DNA from 2 places in the Pseudomonas sp. McL0111 genome. Region 1 is predicted to be linked to the other one. Evidence: predicted binding sites of a transcription regulator. Region 1 holds the regulator's gene; the other holds the start of a gene.
What was found. The regulator sigma-54, encoded in region 1, starts transcription at its own class of promoters, with help from an activator protein. The targets are predictions, from matches to a motif close to ANTGGCATNNANNTTGCTNT.
Positions count from the first base shown of each region.

Region 2: the regulator sigma-54 is predicted to act here: its motif matches at 4,463-4,482, upstream of flgB (flagellar basal body rod protein FlgB).

Region 1 is NZ_CP199585.1:527,561-537,298, reverse strand. It holds gene ACTWLJ_RS02615 (FagA protein) at 1-193, shown strand, start outside; gene ACTWLJ_RS02610 (class II fumarate hydratase) at 174-1,550, shown strand; gene ACTWLJ_RS02605 (hypothetical protein) at 1,578-2,018, shown strand; gene ACTWLJ_RS02600 (superoxide dismutase) at 2,020-2,631, shown strand; gene ACTWLJ_RS02595 (ZIP family metal transporter) at 2,662-3,555, shown strand; gene ACTWLJ_RS02590 (HPr family phosphocarrier protein) at 3,640-3,915, opposite strand; gene rapZ (RNase adapter RapZ) at 3,931-4,788, opposite strand; gene ptsN (PTS IIA-like nitrogen regulatory protein PtsN) at 4,791-5,255, opposite strand; gene hpf (ribosome hibernation-promoting factor, HPF/YfiA family) at 5,268-5,576, opposite strand; gene ACTWLJ_RS02570 (RNA polymerase factor sigma-54) at 5,650-7,140, opposite strand; gene lptB (LPS export ABC transporter ATP-binding protein) at 7,327-8,052, opposite strand; gene lptA (lipopolysaccharide transport periplasmic protein LptA) at 8,052-8,597, opposite strand; gene lptC (LPS export ABC transporter periplasmic protein LptC) at 8,584-9,156, opposite strand; gene ACTWLJ_RS02550 (KdsC family phosphatase) at 9,165-9,689, opposite strand; gene ACTWLJ_RS02545 (KpsF/GutQ family sugar-phosphate isomerase) at 9,689-9,738, opposite strand, start outside.
Region 2 is NZ_CP199585.1:3,186,491-3,196,228, reverse strand. It holds gene ACTWLJ_RS14605 (MacB family efflux pump subunit) at 1-116, opposite strand, end outside; gene ACTWLJ_RS14600 (efflux RND transporter periplasmic adaptor subunit) at 113-1,273, opposite strand; gene flgE (flagellar hook protein FlgE) at 1,464-2,795, opposite strand; gene flgD (flagellar hook assembly protein FlgD) at 2,826-3,551, opposite strand; gene flgC (flagellar basal body rod protein FlgC) at 3,567-4,010, opposite strand; gene flgB (flagellar basal body rod protein FlgB) at 4,014-4,421, opposite strand; gene cheR (protein-glutamate O-methyltransferase CheR) at 4,794-5,621, opposite strand; gene ACTWLJ_RS14570 (chemotaxis protein CheV) at 5,668-6,600, opposite strand; gene flgA (flagellar basal body P-ring formation chaperone FlgA) at 6,683-7,444, shown strand; gene flgM (flagellar biosynthesis anti-sigma factor FlgM) at 7,607-7,933, shown strand; gene ACTWLJ_RS14555 (flagella synthesis protein FlgN) at 7,982-8,449, shown strand; gene ACTWLJ_RS14550 (flagellar brake protein) at 8,541-9,275, shown strand; gene ACTWLJ_RS14545 (MFS transporter) at 9,507-9,738, opposite strand, start outside.

The DNA of each region.
Region 1 (9,738 bases):
GTGGCACTGGCGCAGCCTCTGTCTCGATCAAGCCTGGCGCCCCCTGCGTGAAATGGAGCGCCTGTCTTTGTGCAAATGCCGGCTCAAGCGCTGGCAAAGCTACTCCTGGCAACTGGCGACCTGCGAGTTGCAACCCTCGATTCCTCTTATTGAACTGGTGCAAGGATTTTCAGATGACCAAGACACGTATTGAGCGCGACAGCATGGGCGAATTGCAGGTGCCGGTGGACGCTCTCTACGGCGCGCAAACCCAGCGCGCAGTGGATAATTTCCCGATCAGCGGCAAACCAATGCCGATGCAATTCATCCGCGCGCTGATCCTGGCCAAAGCCGCAGCCGCGCGGGCAAACGTCGAACTCAACCAGATCAGCGCTGCGCAGGGCAAAGCCATCAGCGATGCCGCTCAGGGTCTACTGGAAGGCGATTTCATGCAGCATTTCCCAGTGGATATCTTCCAGACCGGTTCCGGCACCAGCTCCAACATGAACGCCAACGAAGTGATCGCCACGCTGGCTACCCGCCTGCTCGGCGAACCTGTGAACGCTAACGATCACGTCAACTGCGGCCAGAGCAGCAACGACATCATTCCGACCACCATCCATGTCAGCGCCGCGCTGGCCCTGCATGAGCAACTGCTGCCGGCGCTGCTGCACCTGGTGCAAGTGATCGAAAGCAAAGCCACGCAGGTTCACCATCACGTCAAAACCGGCCGCACGCATTTGATGGATGCGATGCCGGTGCGCATGAGTCAGGTGCTCAATGGCTGGGCGCAACAGCTCAAGGCCAATATCGGCCATCTGCAAGACTTACTTCCGAGCCTGCAAGCGCTGGCTCAGGGTGGCACGGCGGTCGGCACCGGGATCAATGCTCACCCGGAATTCGCTGCACGTTTCAGCCGTCAGTTGAGCCAACTTACCGACGTGCAATTCACTCAAGGCAAGGATCTGTTCGCCCTGATCGGTTCTCAGGACACCGCCGTTGCGGTCTCCGGACAACTCAAGGCGACTGCCGTGTCGCTGATGAAAATTGCCAACGACCTGCGCTGGATGAACTCCGGTCCGCTCGCCGGTCTCGGTGAAATCGAACTCGAAGCGCTGCAACCGGGCTCGTCGATCATGCCGGGCAAGGTCAATCCGGTAATTCCGGAAGCCACCGCGATGGTTGCCGCGCAAGTGATCGGCAACGATTCGGTGATCACCATTGCCGGTCAGTCGGGCAACTTCGAACTGAACGTGATGTTGCCGATCATCGCCGACAACCTGCTGAGCAGCATCGAGTTGCTGGCCAACTCCAGCCGTTTGCTGGGGGACAAGGCAATCGCCACCTTCAAGGTCAACGAGTCGCGGCTCAAGGAAGCGCTGTCGCGCAACCCGATTCTGGTTACCGCACTCAATCCGATCATCGGTTACCAGAAAGCCGCCGAAATCGCCAAGCAGGCCTACAAGCAGGGTCGCCCGGTGATCGACGTCGCGCTGGAGCACACCGACCTGTCGCGCAGCCAACTGGAAGAGTTGCTCAATCCCGAGAAACTCACCGCCGGCGGCGTGTAATCACCGCAACCGCTTTGGAGGCTCACCATGGAGCACTGGAAACGCACGATTGAACGGGCTAATCGCTGCTTCATGCTGGGCGAACTGATCGATGCCCGCGAGGCTTACCTGCAAGCATTGGCGCTGGCGCAAGTGCTGTATGAGCGTTGGGCGGATGCCGACGAAGCGGTGGCGGCTTGTGTGATTTCCCATCACAACCTGGCGGACTTGCACCTGCGCCTGAACCAGCCGGAGGAGAGCGCCGAATACCTCTGCGCGATCCATCAACGGCTATTGCAGACCATGCAGGACGAGCGCCTGCGCCCGGCCTTGCGTGAGGCCGCGTTGCGCCAGAGCAGCAAGACCTACGTCGAGTTGTTGAATTTCATCAGCGAGCACGGCGAATACCCGCGAACCCAGCGTCTGCTGCACCCGGACACTGGCAATGCGCGCCGTGCCTCAGCCTCACATCACCATGGAGTCCATTGAAATGGCTTTTACCTTGCCTGCCTTGCCTTACGCCTACGATGCCCTGGAACCGCACATCGATGCGCAAACCATGGAAATCCACTACACCAAGCATCACCAGACCTACATCAACAACCTCAATGCCGCAGTAGAAGGCACCGAATACGCCGAGTGGCCGGTGGAGAAACTGGTCGCCAGCGTTCAGCAACTGCCGGAAAAACTCCGCGCAGCGGTGATTAATCAGGGCGGTGGTCACGCCAACCATTCGTTGTTCTGGGAAGTCATGGTGCCTGGCGGCGGTGGCAAGCCAAACGGCGCGCTGGCCAAGGCCATCGACGAGCAACTGGGTGGCCTCGACAGTTTCAAAGAGGCTTTCACCAAAGCCGCGCTGACCCGTTTCGGCAGCGGCTGGGCATGGCTCAGCGTGACTCCGCAGAAGACGCTGGTAGTTGAAAGCAGCGGTAACCAGGACAGCCCGTTGATGAACGGCAATACGCCGATTCTCGGTCTGGATGTCTGGGAGCACGCTTACTACCTGCGTTATCAGAACCGCCGCCCGGAATACATCAACGCGTTCTACAACGTGATCAATTGGCCTGAAGTTGCTGCGCGCTATCAAGCCGCACTGGTTTAAGTCTCCAATAAAAACAATCCAAGGCTGACTATGGGCACTGAAACACTGGCGATCGGCGGCGGGCGTATGTTTCGTTACGCAGTGGGATCATTGTTGCTGCTGGCGGGCATGACGTTGCTGGCGGCACATGGACTTGAATGGCTGAACCTTGAGCCGAGACTGTCACGAGCGTTGCAGGGCGGCGCGATCTGCGCCCTCGGCACGGCGCTCGGAGCGGTGCCGGTGCTGGTGATTCGGCGCATGCCGCAAATACTCAGCGATACGCTGCTGGGATTTGGCGCCGGGGTGATGCTGGCGGCGACCGCGTTTTCGCTGATCGTGCCGGGAATCGCCGCCGCTGAAAGTCTGGGCCTGACTCCGTGGGCGGCCAGCGGCCTGATCTGCTTTGGCATCATGCTCGGCGCGTTCGGGCTGTTTCTGGTGGATCGTCAGGTCTCGGGCGCTTCGCCGGAAATGCTCGTTGGCACTGTCGAACATCCAGTGATACCGCCGCGAATCTGGCTGTTCGTGTTCGCAATCATTGCCCATAACATCCCTGAAGGCATGGCTGTCGGTGTTTCTGCCGGCGGCGGCATGCCTGACGCCGATAGCCTCGCGATGGGCATTGCCCTGCAGGATGTGCCGGAAGGTCTGGTGATTGCGCTGGTATTGGCTGGGGCCGGGATGTCGCGGGTCAAGGCGTTCCTGATCGGCGCGGCGTCAGGATTGGTCGAGCCGGTATTTGCGCTGCTCTGCGCCTGGCTGGTCAGTCTTGCGCAGTTGTTGTTGCCGCTGGGGCTGGCGTTGGCGGCAGGTGCGATGCTGCTGGTGGTCACTCACGAAATCATTCCGGAGTCGCGACGCAATGGTCACGACAAAATGGCCAGCCTTGGGCTGTTGAGCGGGTTCTGTCTGATGATGGTGATGGATACTGCGTTAGGCTAAAACAAAAAGATCGCAGCCTGCGACAGGGAAACACATTCCAACTGTAGGAGCTGCCGCAGGCTGCGATCTTTTGATCTTTTATGATCAACCGCCTTCGTCGAAGTAGTTGTTGATCAACGCCACCAGCGCATCCAGCGCTTCCTGTTCCTGATGCCCTTCGGTACTCAAGTAGATTTTGGTGCCCTTGCCGGCCGCCAACATCATCATAGCCATGATGCTTTTGCCATCGACCGTGGTTGCTGGCGTGCGTCCGACTCTGATCGAGCAATCCTGAAACTGTCCCGCGACGCCAACGAATTTGGCCGATGCCCGGGCATGCAGGCCCAGTTTGTTGATGATTTCAATTTCCAGAGCAGGCATCGCGGTGTGAATCCTTTAAGTGAGGTCGCGGTGGCGGACCTGGACATTCTTCAGGGTTTTCTGCAGGGCCTGACCCAGACGTTCGGTCAGGTAGACGGAGCGGTGATGCCCCCCGGTGCAGCCAATGGCAATGGTGACGTAGGCGCGATTGCTCGCGGCGAAACGCGGCAGCCACTTGTGCAGGTAAGCGAAAATGTCCTGGAACATTTCTTCGACTTCCGGCTGGGCTGCCAGGTATTCGGCTACCGGCTCATCAAGACCCGATTGTGCGCGTAGCTCCGGTTTCCAATATGGATTGGGCAGACAACGCACATCGAACACCAGATCCGCATCCACCGGCATGCCGCGCTTGAAGCCGAACGACTCGACCAGAAACGCCGTACCCGGCTCCGGCTGGTTCAGCAGGCGCAGCTTGATGGTGTCGCGCAACTGGTACAGGTTCAGATTGGTGGTGTTGACCTTGAGGTCGGCCAGGTCGGCAATCGGGCCGAGCAGGGCGGTTTCATCGTTGATCGCTTCAGCGAGCGAACGGTTGGCGGTGCTCAGCGGGTGACGACGACGGGTTTCCGAGAAACGCTTGAGCAGGGTTTCTTCGTCGGCATCCAGATACAGCACGTCACACTGAATATGGCGACTGCGCACTTCTTCAAGTAGCTCGGGGAAGCGCGAGAGATGGCTTGGCAAGTTGCGCGCATCAATCGAAACGGCCACTAACGGTTGGGCCAGTTCGGTGTGGATCAGCGCGCGTTCGGCCAATTCCGGCAACAAACCTGCAGGCAGGTTATCGATGCAGTAGTAGCCGTTGTCCTCAAGAACATCGAGCGCGGTGCTTTTACCTGAGCCGGAACGGCCACTGACGATGATCAAACGCATGATTACTGCCCGTTTTGTTCGTCCAGTACAACCTGGTACAGGGCTTCGTTGCTTGAAGCGCTGCGCAATTTATCGCGCACGTCCTTGCGATCCAGCATGCTGGCGATCTGACGCAACAATTCCAGATGCGCATCGGTAGCAGCTTCCGGCACCAGCAGTACAAACAGCAGATCAACCGGTGCGCCGTCGATGGCGTCGAAATCGATGGGTGCTTCGAGGTGAATCAAGGCGCTGATGGGCGCTTCGCAGCCTTTCAGGCGGCAGTGGGGAATGGCGATGCCGTTGCCAAAACCGGTAGAACCGAGTTTTTCACGGGCGATCAACGCCTCGAAGACATCTTGCATCTCCAGATCCGGCACTTCGCGGGCGATCAGGTTGGCAATTTGCTCGAGGGCTTTCTTTTTACTGCCGCCCGGCACGTTCACGAGGGAACGGCCGGGGGTCAGGATACTTTCAAGTCGGATCATGGGATGGGGGAGTTAACGACCGGTCGCGCCCTGGAGGAGGCTCTGGGTCTTTTCCTTATGCTTTTTGAGTTGTTTATCCAGCTTGTCGGTAAGGGCGTCAATGGCTGCATACATGTCGGTATGTTCAGCGTTGGCGACCACTTCGTTGCCGGGTATATGCAAGGTGGCTTCGATTTTCTGTTTCAACTTCTCGACCGTCATCGTGACCTGCACGTTGGTGATTTTGTCGAAATGCCCCTCGAGCCTCTTGAGTTTGAGCTCGATGTATTCGCGCAGGGGCTTGGTCACTTCCAGTTGGTGTCCACTGATGTTGACTTGCATACCGCTTCTCCTTCGTTGCCAGTGCATAAAGCGGCAGGCCGAAAAGCCTGCCACTGGAACGCTGTAACGTGGCTTACATCAACCGCTTGCGTTCGCTCGAAGGCGCGATCCCGAGGGATTCGCGGTACTTGGCGACGGTGCGGCGAGCCACCTGAATGCCTTGTGCCTCCAGTAAACCAGCGATCTTGCTGTCACTCAACGGCTTTTTCTGATTTTCCGCGGCAACCAGTTTTTTGATGATCGCGCGGATCGCCGTGGACGAGCATTCACCGCCTTCGGAGGTACTGACGTGGCTGGAGAAAAAGTATTTCAGCTCATAAATACCGCGCGGGGTATGCATGAATTTTTGCGTGGTAACCCGGGAAATCGTCGATTCGTGCATGCCGACCGCTTCGGCGATGTCATGCAGGACCAACGGCTTCATGGCCTCGTCGCCATATTCCAGGAAGCCGCGCTGATGCTCGACGATCTGAGTGGCTACTTTCATCAGGGTTTCATTGCGGCTTTGCAGGCTCTTGATGAACCAGCGGGCCTCTTGAAGCTGATTGCGCATGAAGGTGTTGTCGGCGCTGGTGTCGGCGCGACGGACGAAACCGGCGTACTGCGCGTTGACCCGCAGGCGTGGTACCGATTCCTGGTTCAACTCGACCAGCCAGCGCTCGTTGTCCTTGCGCACGATCACGTCGGGTACGACGTACTCGGCTTCGGCGGACTCGATCTGTGAGCCCGGGCGCGGATTGAGGCTCTGCACCAGCTCGATGACCTGACGCAGTTCATCTTCCTTGAGCTTCATGCGGCGCATCAACTGGCTGTAGTCGCGGCTGCCGAGCAGATCGATGTAGTCGGTCACCAAACGCTTGGCTTCGCTCAGCCACGGGGTCTTGGCTGGCAGCTGACGCAATTGCAGCAACAGGCATTCGCTCAGATTGCGCGCACCGATGCCGGCGGGTTCGAACTGCTGGATGCGGTGCAGGACGGCTTCGATCTCGTCCAGCTCGATGTCGAGCTCCGGATCGAACGCTTCAAGAATTTCTTCGAGAGTTTCGTCGAGGTAGCCCTGATTATTGATGCAATCGACCAGGGTCACAGCGATCAGGCGATCGGTGTCGGACATCGGCGCGAGGTTCAGTTGCCACAGCAGATGGCTTTGCAGGCTTTCGCCGGCAGAGGTGCGGGTGGTGAAATCCCACTCATCATCATCGTTGCTTGGCAGGCTGCTGGCGCTGGTCTGGTAGACGTCTTCCCAGGCAGTGTCTACCGGAAGCTCGTTGGGAATGCGTTCGTTCCATTCGCCGTCCTCGAGGTTATCCACCGTCGGGGCGGTTTCCTGATAGGAGGGTTCCTGGATTTCGGTGGGTTTCTGTTCGGGGTTGTCGGCCAGGGGATCAGTGTTGTCGAAGTCTTCGCCTTCTTCCTGGCGTTCGAGCATCGGATTGGATTCCAGAGCCTCCTGGATTTCCTGTTGCAGATCCAGGGTCGACAATTGGAGCAGGCGGATGGCCTGTTGCAGCTGCGGTGTCATCGTCAGCTGCTGGCCCATTCTCAAGACTAGCGATGGTTTCATGGCAGGGGCTTAACACCTTATTCGCCGGCGCTCATGCGCCATCCACTACAGGGCGCCGGAGCGCCAAACTTAAGCAAATTATATGCCTGAAACTGCGGTGTTTGCCTAGGGTGCTGTAACAATTAAAGCGAATTAAACCTGCTTCATCGTTACAGCACCCGGGCGGCTGACCGAGTACCGTCGTGCTTACAAGCGGAACTCGTGGCCCAGATACACTTCCTTGACCAGATCGTTGGCCAGGATGGTCGCGGAATCACCTTCGGCGATCAGTTGACCGTCGTTGACGATGTAGGCGGTTTCGCAGATATCCAGGGTCTCACGCACGTTGTGGTCGGTGATCAGTACACCGATGCCCTTGGCCTTGAGGTGATGGATGATCTGCTTGATATCGCCGACCGAAATCGGGTCGACACCGGCGAACGGTTCGTCGAGCAGGATGAATTTCGGCGCTGTGGCCAGGGCGCGAGCAATTTCCACCCGGCGGCGTTCACCACCGGACAGACTCATGCCGAGGTTGTCGCGGATGTGGCTGATGTGGAATTCCTGCAGCAGGCTTTCCAGCTCCTTGCGACGACCGGCCTTGTCGAGTTCCTTGCGGGTCTCGAGGATGGCCATGATGTTGTCGGCCACTGACAGTTTGCGGAAGATCGACGCTTCTTGCGGCAGATAGCCGATGCCCGCAGTAGCGCGGCCATGCATTGGCTGATGGCTGACGTCCAGATCATCGATCAGTACGCGGCCCTGATCAGCCTGCACCAGACCGACGATCATGTAGAAGCAGGTGGTCTTGCCGGCGCCGTTCGGGCCAAGCAGGCCGACGATCTGCCCGCTGTCGATCGACAGGCTGACATCACGCACAACCTGGCGGCCTTTGTAGGCCTTTGCCAGATGCTGAGCTTTCAGAGTTGCCATTACTGGGTCTTCTCGTCGGTTTTCTTCTTCGGCTGGATCACCATGTCGATGCGCGGACGCGACTCGGTGACCTTGCTGCCGGTAGCGCGACCGGCACTGGCCAGTTTTTTCACCGTGTCATAGACGATTTTCTCGCCTTGAGTGGTGTTGTTGTCCTTGTCGACAACCTTGGCCTTGTCGATCAGCACGACACGGTTTTGCGCGGCGTGGTACTGGATGGTCACGCCCCAGCCCTGCACAGGTTTGGTATCACCCTGGGTTTGCAGTTGCTCGAAGTAGGCGAGATTGCCCACCGAAGTCACCACGTCGATATCGCCAGCCGGCGTACGAGTGATGGTTACGGTGTTGCCTTTAACGATCATCGAGCCCTGGGTGATGATCACATCACCTTTATAGGTAGCGATGCCGTTCTTGTCGTCCAGTTGGGCGTCGTCGGCTTGAATGCGGATAGGTTGCTGCTGATCGTTCGGCAGAGCCCAGGCGCTCACGCTTCCCAGTGCTGCGCCCAGACTGAGCAAAATAGGGAGGGTTTTAACGAGCCTCATACTGTCCTCTTACGTTCGATAGCAGGTGTATCCTGCTTTCCTTCAAATATGCCTTCATTCCCACGCCAGTCGATACACCGCCAGCGCCGTCGATTCTAACGGGTTGCTGGGTCTGCGCATATTGCTGCTGCGGGAACACTGTCATACGAGTGCTGGTGATCAGGGTGTCGCGGTTCTTTTCGTCGGTGCGTTTGATGCGTACCGAGTCGATCAGTTCGACCTCGGTGCCGCCCGAATTCACTTCACCGCGCTCGCTGGTCACGTGCCATGGAAACTCGGTGCCACGGAACATGTTCAGGTCGGGTTTGGTGACGAGCGTGATGTCGGTCGCTTTGACGTGCTCGGCTTTGTCGGACGTCATTTCATACTGCAATTTGCCGTCCGGCAGGTATTGAAAGGTATGCGTGTTGGTCGCGTACCAGTCGATCGGGCTCTCTTCAGACTTGGCCGGTGGCTTGTCGAGGAAGCGTTCCGGGCTGATGTTCCAGTAGCCGACCGCTGCGAATAGCGCAGCGATGCAGCCGAACAGCAGGAAGTTGCGAAACTTTTTGCTAAACATGGTTTGGCTCACAGGTACGCGGCGTTGGCCGCATCGAGGCGGCCCTGGGCGCGCAGGATCAATTCACAGAATTCGCGGGCGGCACCTTCGCCACCACGGGCCCGGGTCACGCCATGGGCGTGTTCGCGCACGAAATCGGCGGCATTGGCTACGGCCATCCCCAGACCTACGCGGCGGATCACCGGCAGATCGGGCAGGTCGTCACCGAGGTAGGCGACCTGTTCATAGCTTAGGCCCAGTTGCTCAAGAAGACCGTCGAGGACAACCAATTTGTCTTCGCGCCCCTGAAACAGGTGCGGGATGCCGAGGTTTTTCGCCCGGCGCTCGACCACCGGGGTCTTGCGGCCGCTGATGATCGCGGTCGTGACGCCGGCGTTCATCAGCATCTTGATGCCTTGACCGTCGAGAGTGTTGAACGTCTTGAATTCGCTGCCGTCTTCAAGGAAATACAGGCGCCCGTCGGTGAGGACGCCGTCGACGTCAAAAACCGCCAGTTTGATCGCTTTGCCGCGTTGCAGCAGATCGGTGCTCATTACATGACTCCTGCGCGCAACAGATCGGAGAGGTTGAAGGCGCCGACAG
Region 2 (9,738 bases), 2.7 Mb from region 1:
GCCTCGCCATCGGCGAACCACCGCTGCACGCTTTCAAAGGACAACAACGGCGTGACTGGCAGCACTTCTTTCAAGGGGTTTGGCGTCAAACCGCAAAGATCATTGGCGCTGCTCATTGAGGCTCCGGCTCTTCGCCGAGGACGACTTCGTCATGTTCTTTGAGCCCGTCCAGCACCTGAACATTCAAGTCATTGCGCAAACCGGTTTTCACCAGCACCGTCTGCGGTTGACCATTAACCAGTCGGCGCACTTCGTAGCGGCCGTCAGCGGCGCGCTTGCCCAGCGCAGCCACCGAAACCGTTGTAGCTTTTTGCGCCGAATCGAGCAAAACACTGACTTGCGCCGTCATCGAGGTGCGCAACGAACGATCGTCATTGGGTACGTCAAACAGAGCGTTGTAATACACCGCCGCGTCCGCGCCTCCTGCTGTCGAGCCTCCAGAACCCTGCATTTGATCCTGCCGGGCAATGGACTCAGGGGCTGGCTCTACCGCACGGATACGACTTGTAAAGCGCCGATCCGGATCGCCCAGAATATTGAAGGATACGGCTTGGCCTGCCTTGACCCGAACCACGTCAGCCTCAGATATCCGCGCCTCGACTGTCATCCGGTCCAGTCTGGCAAGGATCAGCAATGTCGGAACACTCTGTGCGGAAACGACGGTCTGGCCTTGCCTGGTCACCACGGCAATGACCTCACCGTCCATCGGCGCGCTGATACGCGTGTAACCCAGGTTAACTTCGGCGATCCTGATTTCAATCTCCGCTTGGGAGATTTGTGCCGCAAGGGATGCCAATTCGGCGCGCGAACTTTGCAATTGCGCCTCGGCAATTTCCAGATCGGCCCGCGATCCGGCCTCACTCGCAACCAGGTTTTGCTTGCGACGGAAATCAAGCTCGTACTGGCGGATCATCGCCTGCCGGGCTTTATATTGCGCCTGGACACTGAGCAACGCAGCCCGCGACTTGAGCAGCTCATTCTGTTGCAACAGCGGGTCAATTTCTGCCAGTAGCTGGCCTTGGCGCACTGTATCGCCCAACCCGGCCTTCAGGCTCTGGAGTTGCCCATTGACCTGAGCGCCGACACTGACTTGCTGGAAGGGCTTGACCATACCGCTGGCCAATACGGTCTCTTCAAGATCTTCGACGGTGACTGACGTCGTCAGGTATTTCTTTGGAGTGGTGCCCCACCCTTGGTCCCATAAAAACCAGACCAGCAGGGCAATAACGGGCAGCGTCCCGAACGCGATTCGGGAGCGAGATAAAAAAACCATGGAGTAATCGTTACATCCCTGTCAGTGGTTGGGCAAACCGCTCATTGGTGCCCGGGTAGTGCGTGAGCAAGCGCATGAATACGCCCGCCCAAATACGATTACCGCAGGCGAATGGCCCCGGCGCGCGCATTAAACAAGAAAGCCCCTCAAAGAGGGGCTTTCCGTTACAGCTTTTTACAAAGCATCAATATCAGGTCATCTGAATGATGGTCTGCATGATGGTGCTCTGAGTGGAAATGGTCTTGGCGTTCGCCTGATAGTTGCTCTGGCCCTTGATCAGGTCTACCAGTTCGTTGGTCAGGTTAACGTTGGACTCTTCCAGCGAGTTGGACTGGATAGAACCCAGAGTACCGGTTTCCGGAGAGTCATAGCCCGGGATCCCCGATGCGAAGGTTTCCTTCCAGCTGGTACCGCCGACTGCCTGCAAGCCCTGTTCGTTGGTGAAGCTGGCCAGAGCAACCTGGCCGATCGCCTTGTTCTGGTTGTTGCTGAAGTTGGCGAACAGCGTACCGGTGCCATCGATGGTCAGGTTGGTGATCTGGCCAGTGGCGTAGCCATCCTGAGTTGGAATCGTGCGCGAAGTGTCAGCGTTGTATTGAGTGGTCTTGGCCATGGAAATGGTCACGCCCGCCGTGTTGGCAGATGCGCCGTTAGGCGTAAAGGTACCGTTGGTTACAGTGCCCGGCTTCCAGTTTTTCAGGGTCAGGTCACTGCTGATGATTGGAGCTGCAGGATTCGCCGGATTAGGCGTGCTGATTTGAGTCAGATTACCCGCAGAGTCAAAAGTCATGGTGGAGGCCACTGGCGGAGTGGTTTTCGGATCGCTACCGGTAGCATCCGGGTTGCGACCGTCTACCAGGGTGTAAACCTTCCAGGTATTGGCACCGGTTTTCACCACGTACTGATCCATAGGGTGCATGTTGCCCTGGCTGTCATAAATCGGCGTGCTGAACGACTTGGTGTAGGTCGCAAGGTTCGTCGGGTCGAACTTGCCGGCCGCCACTGTGTCGTCGATCACCGGAGCAGTCGAGTCCAGGTTGATGCTCGATGTCACCAGCGATGAGGACTTCGGCGCCAGGTTCGAAGTATCGAGCTTGAGGTCAGTCAACACGCCGTTGATGATCTTGCCATTGGCATCCACACCGTAGCCTTGCAGACGCGAGGTGTAATCGGTGTTGGTGATGTAACCAGCGTCGTCAACCTTGAACGTACCGGCACGGGTATAGGAAATCGAGCCGTTGTTGCTCATGGTGAAGAAGCCGGAACCGTTGATACCCATGTCCAACACGTTACCGGTGTTGTTTATGTCACCTTGGGTGAACTGCTGGGAAACGTTGGCCAGGCGCACGCCGTTACCAATCACTTTGCTGCCGCTACCCAGGCGAGTCGCTGAGTAGACGTCTTCGAATTCTGCACGGGACGATTTGAATCCGGCGGTCGCGACGTTGGCGATGTTGTTGCCGGTCACGTCCAGTTGTTTGTTGGCTGCATAGAGACCGCTAAGGCCGATATTGAAAGACATATTCCACTCCTTTGTGCCGGTTAGTCGGCTCTATATACCAATGGTTTGTACTTTGGACAGGGCAACGGAGCCCTTGCCGGCCAGGTTTAGCATCAGCTCGCCGCCGGTCTGGCTGATCGTCACGCTGTTGACGGTAGCTGGAAGGTAAGTCGCCAAGTCCGTCGCGGTGCCGTTGATCGGTGCGTTGGCCTTAAAGGTGTATGTGCCAACAGGCACGACGGTGCCGGCGGTGTCTTTGCCATCCCAAGTGAAGCTGGCGGCGCCAGCGGCGCGGCTACCCAAGTCGATAGTGCGAACAGTCTTGCCGTCCTTGTCGGTGATGGTCACGGTGCCACCAGCGATGGACGAAGGCACTGTGACCGAACCGGTCAGGCCCTTGGTCGGATCATCGAGCTGTGCCGTGTTGGTCTGCACGATCACGTTGCGGCCGACCAGCGACGACGCTTGCAGCGCTTGCGAGGAGTTGTAGTTGCCAGCAAGGCCACTCACGGTAGAGTTCAGCGTGGTGATGCCTTCCAGGCTACTGAACTGTGCCAACTGGGCAACGAATGCGCTGTTGTCCTGCGGGTCGAGCGGGTTCTGGTTTTTCAGCTGGGTAACCAGCAATTGCAGGAACGCGTCCTTGCCCAGCGCCTGGCCGCCGGTGGAACTGTTAGTGGCCGAAGCAATGCCATCGGCGGTCGAACCGGTCTTTTTCGACGAGTTGGCCAACAGGTCTTTGGTGCTTATGGTGTTGCTGATATCGGAAACACTCATCGCAGTCGCCCCTTATTACTGACCGAGGGTCAGTACCTTCTGCATCATGGTTTTGGCGGTGTTCATCATTTCGGCGTTGGTCTGGAACGAACGACTCGCGGAAATCATGTCAGCCATCTCTTCCACCACGTTGACGTTCGGGTAGTAGACGTAGCCTTTGGCATCGGCCGCCGGATGGTTCGGCTCGTAGCGTGCTTCGAGGTTGCTCTGGTCTTCGACCACGCCCATGACTTGTACGCCCTGGCCGGCAGCGTCCTGGTTCTGGAACAGCGAATCGCTGCCGCCGCTCTGGCCGCCCTGGAACATGGTGGCGAACACCGGGTGACGGGCGCGATAGGTCTGGTCGATGCTCGACGAGACGGTTTCGGCGTTGGCGATGTTCGAGGCCACGGTGTTCAAACGCGTGGTCTGCGCGCTCATGCCGCTACCGGCAATGTTGAAAACACTGGATAGAGACATGAATTACTCTCCGCGCAGGGCTGAAACCAGCCCTTTGAATTTGCTGTTGAGCAGGGTGAAGCTGGCCTGGAAGCCCACGGCGTTTTCCGCGTAGTTGGACTGTTCCAGTTGGGCATCCACGGTGTTCTGGTCGATCGAAGGCTGCATCGGCGTGCGATACATCAGCGACTCGTCGCCATTGCCCAGACCCTCGGCCTCGATATGACGGCTGTTGGTCATGTTCAGGGCGATGGTGCCGTTGTTGGTTTTCTGGCTCTGTGCTTCAAGCACTTTGGAGAATTCCAGATCCCGAGCCTTGTAGTTCGGGGTATCGGCGTTGGCGATGTTGTTGGCCAGGACTTCGGCACGCTGGGCGCGGAAGCCCAGGGCTTTTTCGTGAATTCCGAGCGCTTTATCGAAGCTGATGCTCATGTCGGGAACCTTCAGGTGACCGGGTTTTTCGTAACAGGGCTATAGCAAGCCGCGTGCCAATTTTAAAACCCCCGAAAACCGGGGCTTTGCGGGCAACGGCAATGCGGCAATGCCAGAAAAGCGGCAACCGGTTTCCGCCAGATGCCGCTTTTCTGCCGCTTGCCCCCCCCCCTCTTACTGTCACCACCGGACAACTGTGGGAGCGAGCTTGCTCGCGAAGGCGGAGTGTCAGCCAATGCAAATGCAGAATATGACGGCATCTTCGCGAGCAAGCTCACTCCCACAGGGATTTTTGGTGTCTGGGAGAATTTCTCCGGGCAAAAAAAAAGGCAGGCCTTTGCGGGCCTGCCGTTTTTTGTATTGCCGCTGCAATCATTTCGCCTGGTAAATGATCCCCGGGCTGCACTGGACCATCTGGTAATGATCCGGCAAACCGTTCAGCGCTTCGGAAGCGCCAAGGAACAGATAACCACCCGGCTTCAACGTGCTGTGAATACGCAACAGAATGTCTTTCTTCACCTCGGCGGAGAAGTAGATCAGTACGTTGCGGCAGAACACGATGTCGAACTTGCCCAGAGCGGCGTAGCTGTCGAGCAGGTTGAACGAGCGAAACTCCACGCGGTTCTTGATCGGCGCCTTGATTGCCCAGCGGCCCGGCCCTTTCGGGTCGAAGTAACGCTGAAGGCGATCGGGCGACAAACCGCGACCGATTGCCAGGCTGTCGTACTCGCCGGTCTTGCAGTTGTTCAACATGAGACCGGACAGATCAGTGGCAACGATCTGCACGCCCATCTTCAACTGACCGAGGTTAACGCGCTCGAACTCGTCAATCGACATCGACAGCGAATACGGTTCCTGACCCGACGAACAGGCCGCCGACCAGATCCGCAGACGCTGGTTGGGGCTGGCCTTGATCGCCTCGGGCAGCACCTTGTTCTTCAAGACTTCAAACGGATAGGTATCCCGAAACCACAGGGTTTCGTTGGTCGTCATGGCATCGACCACTTGCTCGCGCAAACCACTGCGCGGCTGGGTCTGGATGCGCTGAACCAGCTCACCCAGGGATTTGATGCCTTGCTGTTCCATCAGTTTGTTGAGACGGCTCGAGACGAGGTACTGCTTGTTTTCGCCGAGCAAAATGCCACAGGCCTTTTCCAGGAAGACCCGGAACTGTTCGAAATCCAAATTACCCGTAGACAATGATGCCGCCTCTTAAATCGTGTTGATCACCAGGGACAAAACGCCCCTAGCTGATATCTGCTGCTTTGATCCGGTCGACTACCCGGGATGCCAGGTCATCAGGGCGGAATTTGGCCAGAAAGTCATCGGCACCGACTTTCTTGACCATCGCCTGATTGAATACCCCGGACAACGAAGTATGCAGGATGATATGAAGCTTTTGCATGCGCGGGTCGCTGCGGATCTCCGCCGTCAGGGTGTACCCGTCCATCTCCGGCATCTCGATGTCGGAGATCATCATCAGGAACTCTTCTTCCGGCTTCTTGCCTTCATCGACCAGCTTGCGCAGGTAATCCAGCGCCTGCTTGCCGTCGTTCAACGCCACCACTTCGACGCCGACCGTTTGCAGGCAACGCGAGACCTGCTTGCGCGCCACCGACGAGTCATCGACCGTCAACACCCGCAACGACAACGCCTTGTGCTGGGTCTCGACATCGACCACGCCGACCGAAATCGCTTCGGGTGTCGGCGCAACTTCCGCCAGTACCTTCTCGACATCGATGATTTCGACTAACTGATTGTCCACTCGAGTCACAGCGGTCAGGTAATGATCGCGACCCGTACCCTTCGGTGGCGGATGGATCTCTTCCCAGTTCATGTTGACGATGCGTTCCACCGAGCGCACCAGAAACCCTTGGGTCTTGGTGTTGTACTCCGTGATGATCACGAACGGGTTGTTCTTGTCTTTCAACGCACCCGAGCCGGTTGCCATTGCCAGATCAAGGATCGGAATGGTCGCCCCCCGAATATTCGCCACCCCGCACACGACAGGACTGGACTTGGGCATCAACGTCAGCGACGGGCATTGCAGCACTTCCCGCACCTTGAACACGTTGATTCCGTAGAGCTGCTGGCCGTCGAGACGGAACAACAACAGCTCCAGGCGATTCTGCCCCACCAGTTGCGTGCGCTGGTTCACCGAATCCATTACACCAGCCATGCCCAGACTCCTACATCAACGCCAAGTGTTGTTGCGACGCACATTCATTGCTAAACGGCACGGCGCTTGCTTTTTAACTCGTATGAACGCTCAAACGACATTTTTCCGACACCTGACATCCCAGAGCCGCAGATACCTTTGCGCGGTGATGGCCGTTTGCTCTTTTTCTGCCGGCAGCCCTGCCGTTGCTGATGCGGTTACCTTGCCTGACATGCTTATCGGCGTCACTCAGGGCTTTCTTGAGTTCACCGTAGAAGACTATCTGGCTAGCAGTCAAACGGAAGGCCGCTATGAAATCGAGGTAAAACAGCTCGATCCACGTATGCGCATGCCTATGTGCGACAAGGAATTGACAGCCTCCCTGGAGAGTCCGGCACGTCCATTGGGCCGGGTTACCGTCAAGGTTCGCTGCGAAGGCGCCTCGCCCTGGACGGTGTTCGTACCCGCTCAAGTCCGCCTGTTTCGCGAGATTGTGACCACCACTCGCCCACTCAAACGCGCCGGAATTATCGAGCCGCAGGACGTGACCTTGCGCGAGCGCGACGTCAGCGTGATCAATCAGGGCTTCCTGACGTCGGTAGACGAGGCAATCGGGCAGAAATTAACCCGACCAACGGTCGCCGATCAGGTGATAACCCTGGTGCACCTCGAACAGGCCGAAGTCGTGCGTAAAGGCGACCAAGTGGTGATCATTGCGCGCAGTGGCACACTGGCCGTGCGCATGCCCGGTGAAGCCTTGTCCAACGGTGGTTTGAAAGAACAGATCCGGGTGAAAAACCTCAACTCCCAACGAGTCATCAAGGCGCAAGTCATCGCGCCGGGCCAAGTGGAAGTTTCAATGTGAATGTCCATGGAGAAAACTGGCGCTGACCCAGCCTGTTCCCTAAACTGTGCCGCAGCAGGACACGCGCCGGCGCATGCAGGCTCATTGAGTAAATGTGCCTAAAGTTTTCCAGGGGATGGCCGAAAACATGGCAAGCGTCCAAATTCCCAGAGGTTTTTTATCATGGTCATCGATTTCAGCCGTTTGAACAGCTCCTCGTCACTTACAGGCAGTACGCGTACCAGCGCACCGAAGGAAGCCGCCGAAAACGGCAGTTCCGCGCCGCTGAATACCCCGGCCGAAACGGCCAGTACCGCTAAAAGCGGGGAATCGGTACACCTCAGCAATGAGGCTCAACAGTTGCAGAAGGTCACTGACAAGCTGCGCGATCAGCCTGCCGTCGACAAAGCCCGCGTGGCCGAGTTGAAAGCAGCGATTGCCGATGGCAGCTATAAAGTCGACAGCAACCGTGTAGCCAGCAAACTGCTCAACTTCGAAGCCCAGCGCTAGGCCTTTGCCTGCGCGAGGCTTTTGGACGCTTAACACCCAAGGCCAGCCATGCACGACACTAATTTACTGCAACTGATCACCGACGACTTTGCTCCAGCTCAACAATTGCTGGAGTTATTGCAATCCGAATCCATCGCTTTGCACGGTCGCGACATGCCGGTGCTGGAAGACATTCTGGCGCGCAAACAGGCATTGATCATTCTGCTTGAACAGCATGGCCGCAAGCGCAGTGAAATCCTTGCCAGCCTCAACCTGCCGCTCGACCGTCAAGGCCTGGAACAACTGGCCGCACAGTCGAGCATCGGCACGCAATTACTCAGCGAAAGCGACGTTCTGACTGACCTCCTCGCCGAATGCCAGACGGCTAACGTCAAGAATGGCCAGTCGATCCTGATCCAGCAGGCCACCACGGCCAATCAGCTGAAAATCCTCACCGGGGGCGAACCGCCAGCGCTGTATGACGCCAGCGGCACTTTTGCCAGACCTGCAATGCCGCGTCCGCTCAGCCAGGCATGAGCCGTTGATGCGCCAGCTCTATCAACCCGCGAAACATGCTGGCAAAATGCTGGCTAGTCGTAGTCATATTTTGTCTGGAGATTGATACACCGTGCCCAATGATGATGCTCCGCAGCCACCTAAGGTGCTCACCACGCCACTGGAAATCTCCAGCAACCTGCGCCAGCTGCAAGAAAGCCACGATCCGTTGATCATCACGTTCCACGAGCGCAGCCAGCGTTTTCAGAGCTATCTGATCGAAGTTGACCGGGAAACCAATACGCTCAAGTTCGATGAAATGATCCCGCGCGATGGCGAACGCTACCTGGAAGCGGGCGAGCCGTTCCGGGTCGAGGGCTTTCACGACGGCGTTCGCATCGCCTGGGAATGCGCTGGCACACTGACTATCAAAGACATCGAAGGCGACCGCTTTTACACCGGCGAACTGCCAGAAGAAGTGGTTTACCACCAGCGCCGCAACGCCTTTCGTGCTGCCCTGAAACTGACCGATCTGGTCAGCGTCGTGCTCGGTGGCGAAAAGCTCAAGGCGCCAATTGACGGCAAACTGCTGGATATCTCTGCTACCGGCTGCAAGCTGCGCTTCGAAGGCGATATCACCGACCGCCTGCAACTGGGCCAGGTCTATGACCGTCTCGTTGCCGCTCCGCTGTTCGGCAATCAACCGGTGTCGGTCGAGCTGCGTTATCTGCACTTCGAAGAAAAACTCAACATCACCTTTGCTGGCCTGCGCTTCCATAACATCAGCGGCCCGGCCGCGCGCAACGTCGAGCGCTTCGTTTATCAGTTGCAACGCGAAGCACGGCGGTTTGATAAAGACGATCTTTGATTCGTACGCCAATATAAAAAGGGCAGTCCCTCGCGGTGACTGCCCTTTTTTATGCCCACAAAATTTCTGCAGCAAGGAATTCCTGAGGCGAGAAACTCCTGTGGCGAGGGAGCTTGCTCCCGCTGAGGCGCGAAGCGCACCCCGCTCTTTACCGGAAAAGCGGGGCCTGCTGCGCAGTCCAGCGGGAGCAAGCTCCCTCGCCACAGGATCTCCATCGTTTAACAAGCCGGTTTAAGGCCGCGCACCACTGATGTCCGGCGCAGGCTTTTCGTCGACAGCATCCGGCTCGGCATCTGCCGATGGCTCCGGTTGCGGTTCGTTCTCAGGCTCAGGCTCAGGGCTATTCTGCATTTGCTCCTGCACCACTTGCTCATCGACCCGTGGATCAAGTGCAGCCACCAATGGCGAGCTCGACATGCTGTCCGGCATCGCGACGTGATGCAGCGGTGCATCGTCGACCTGG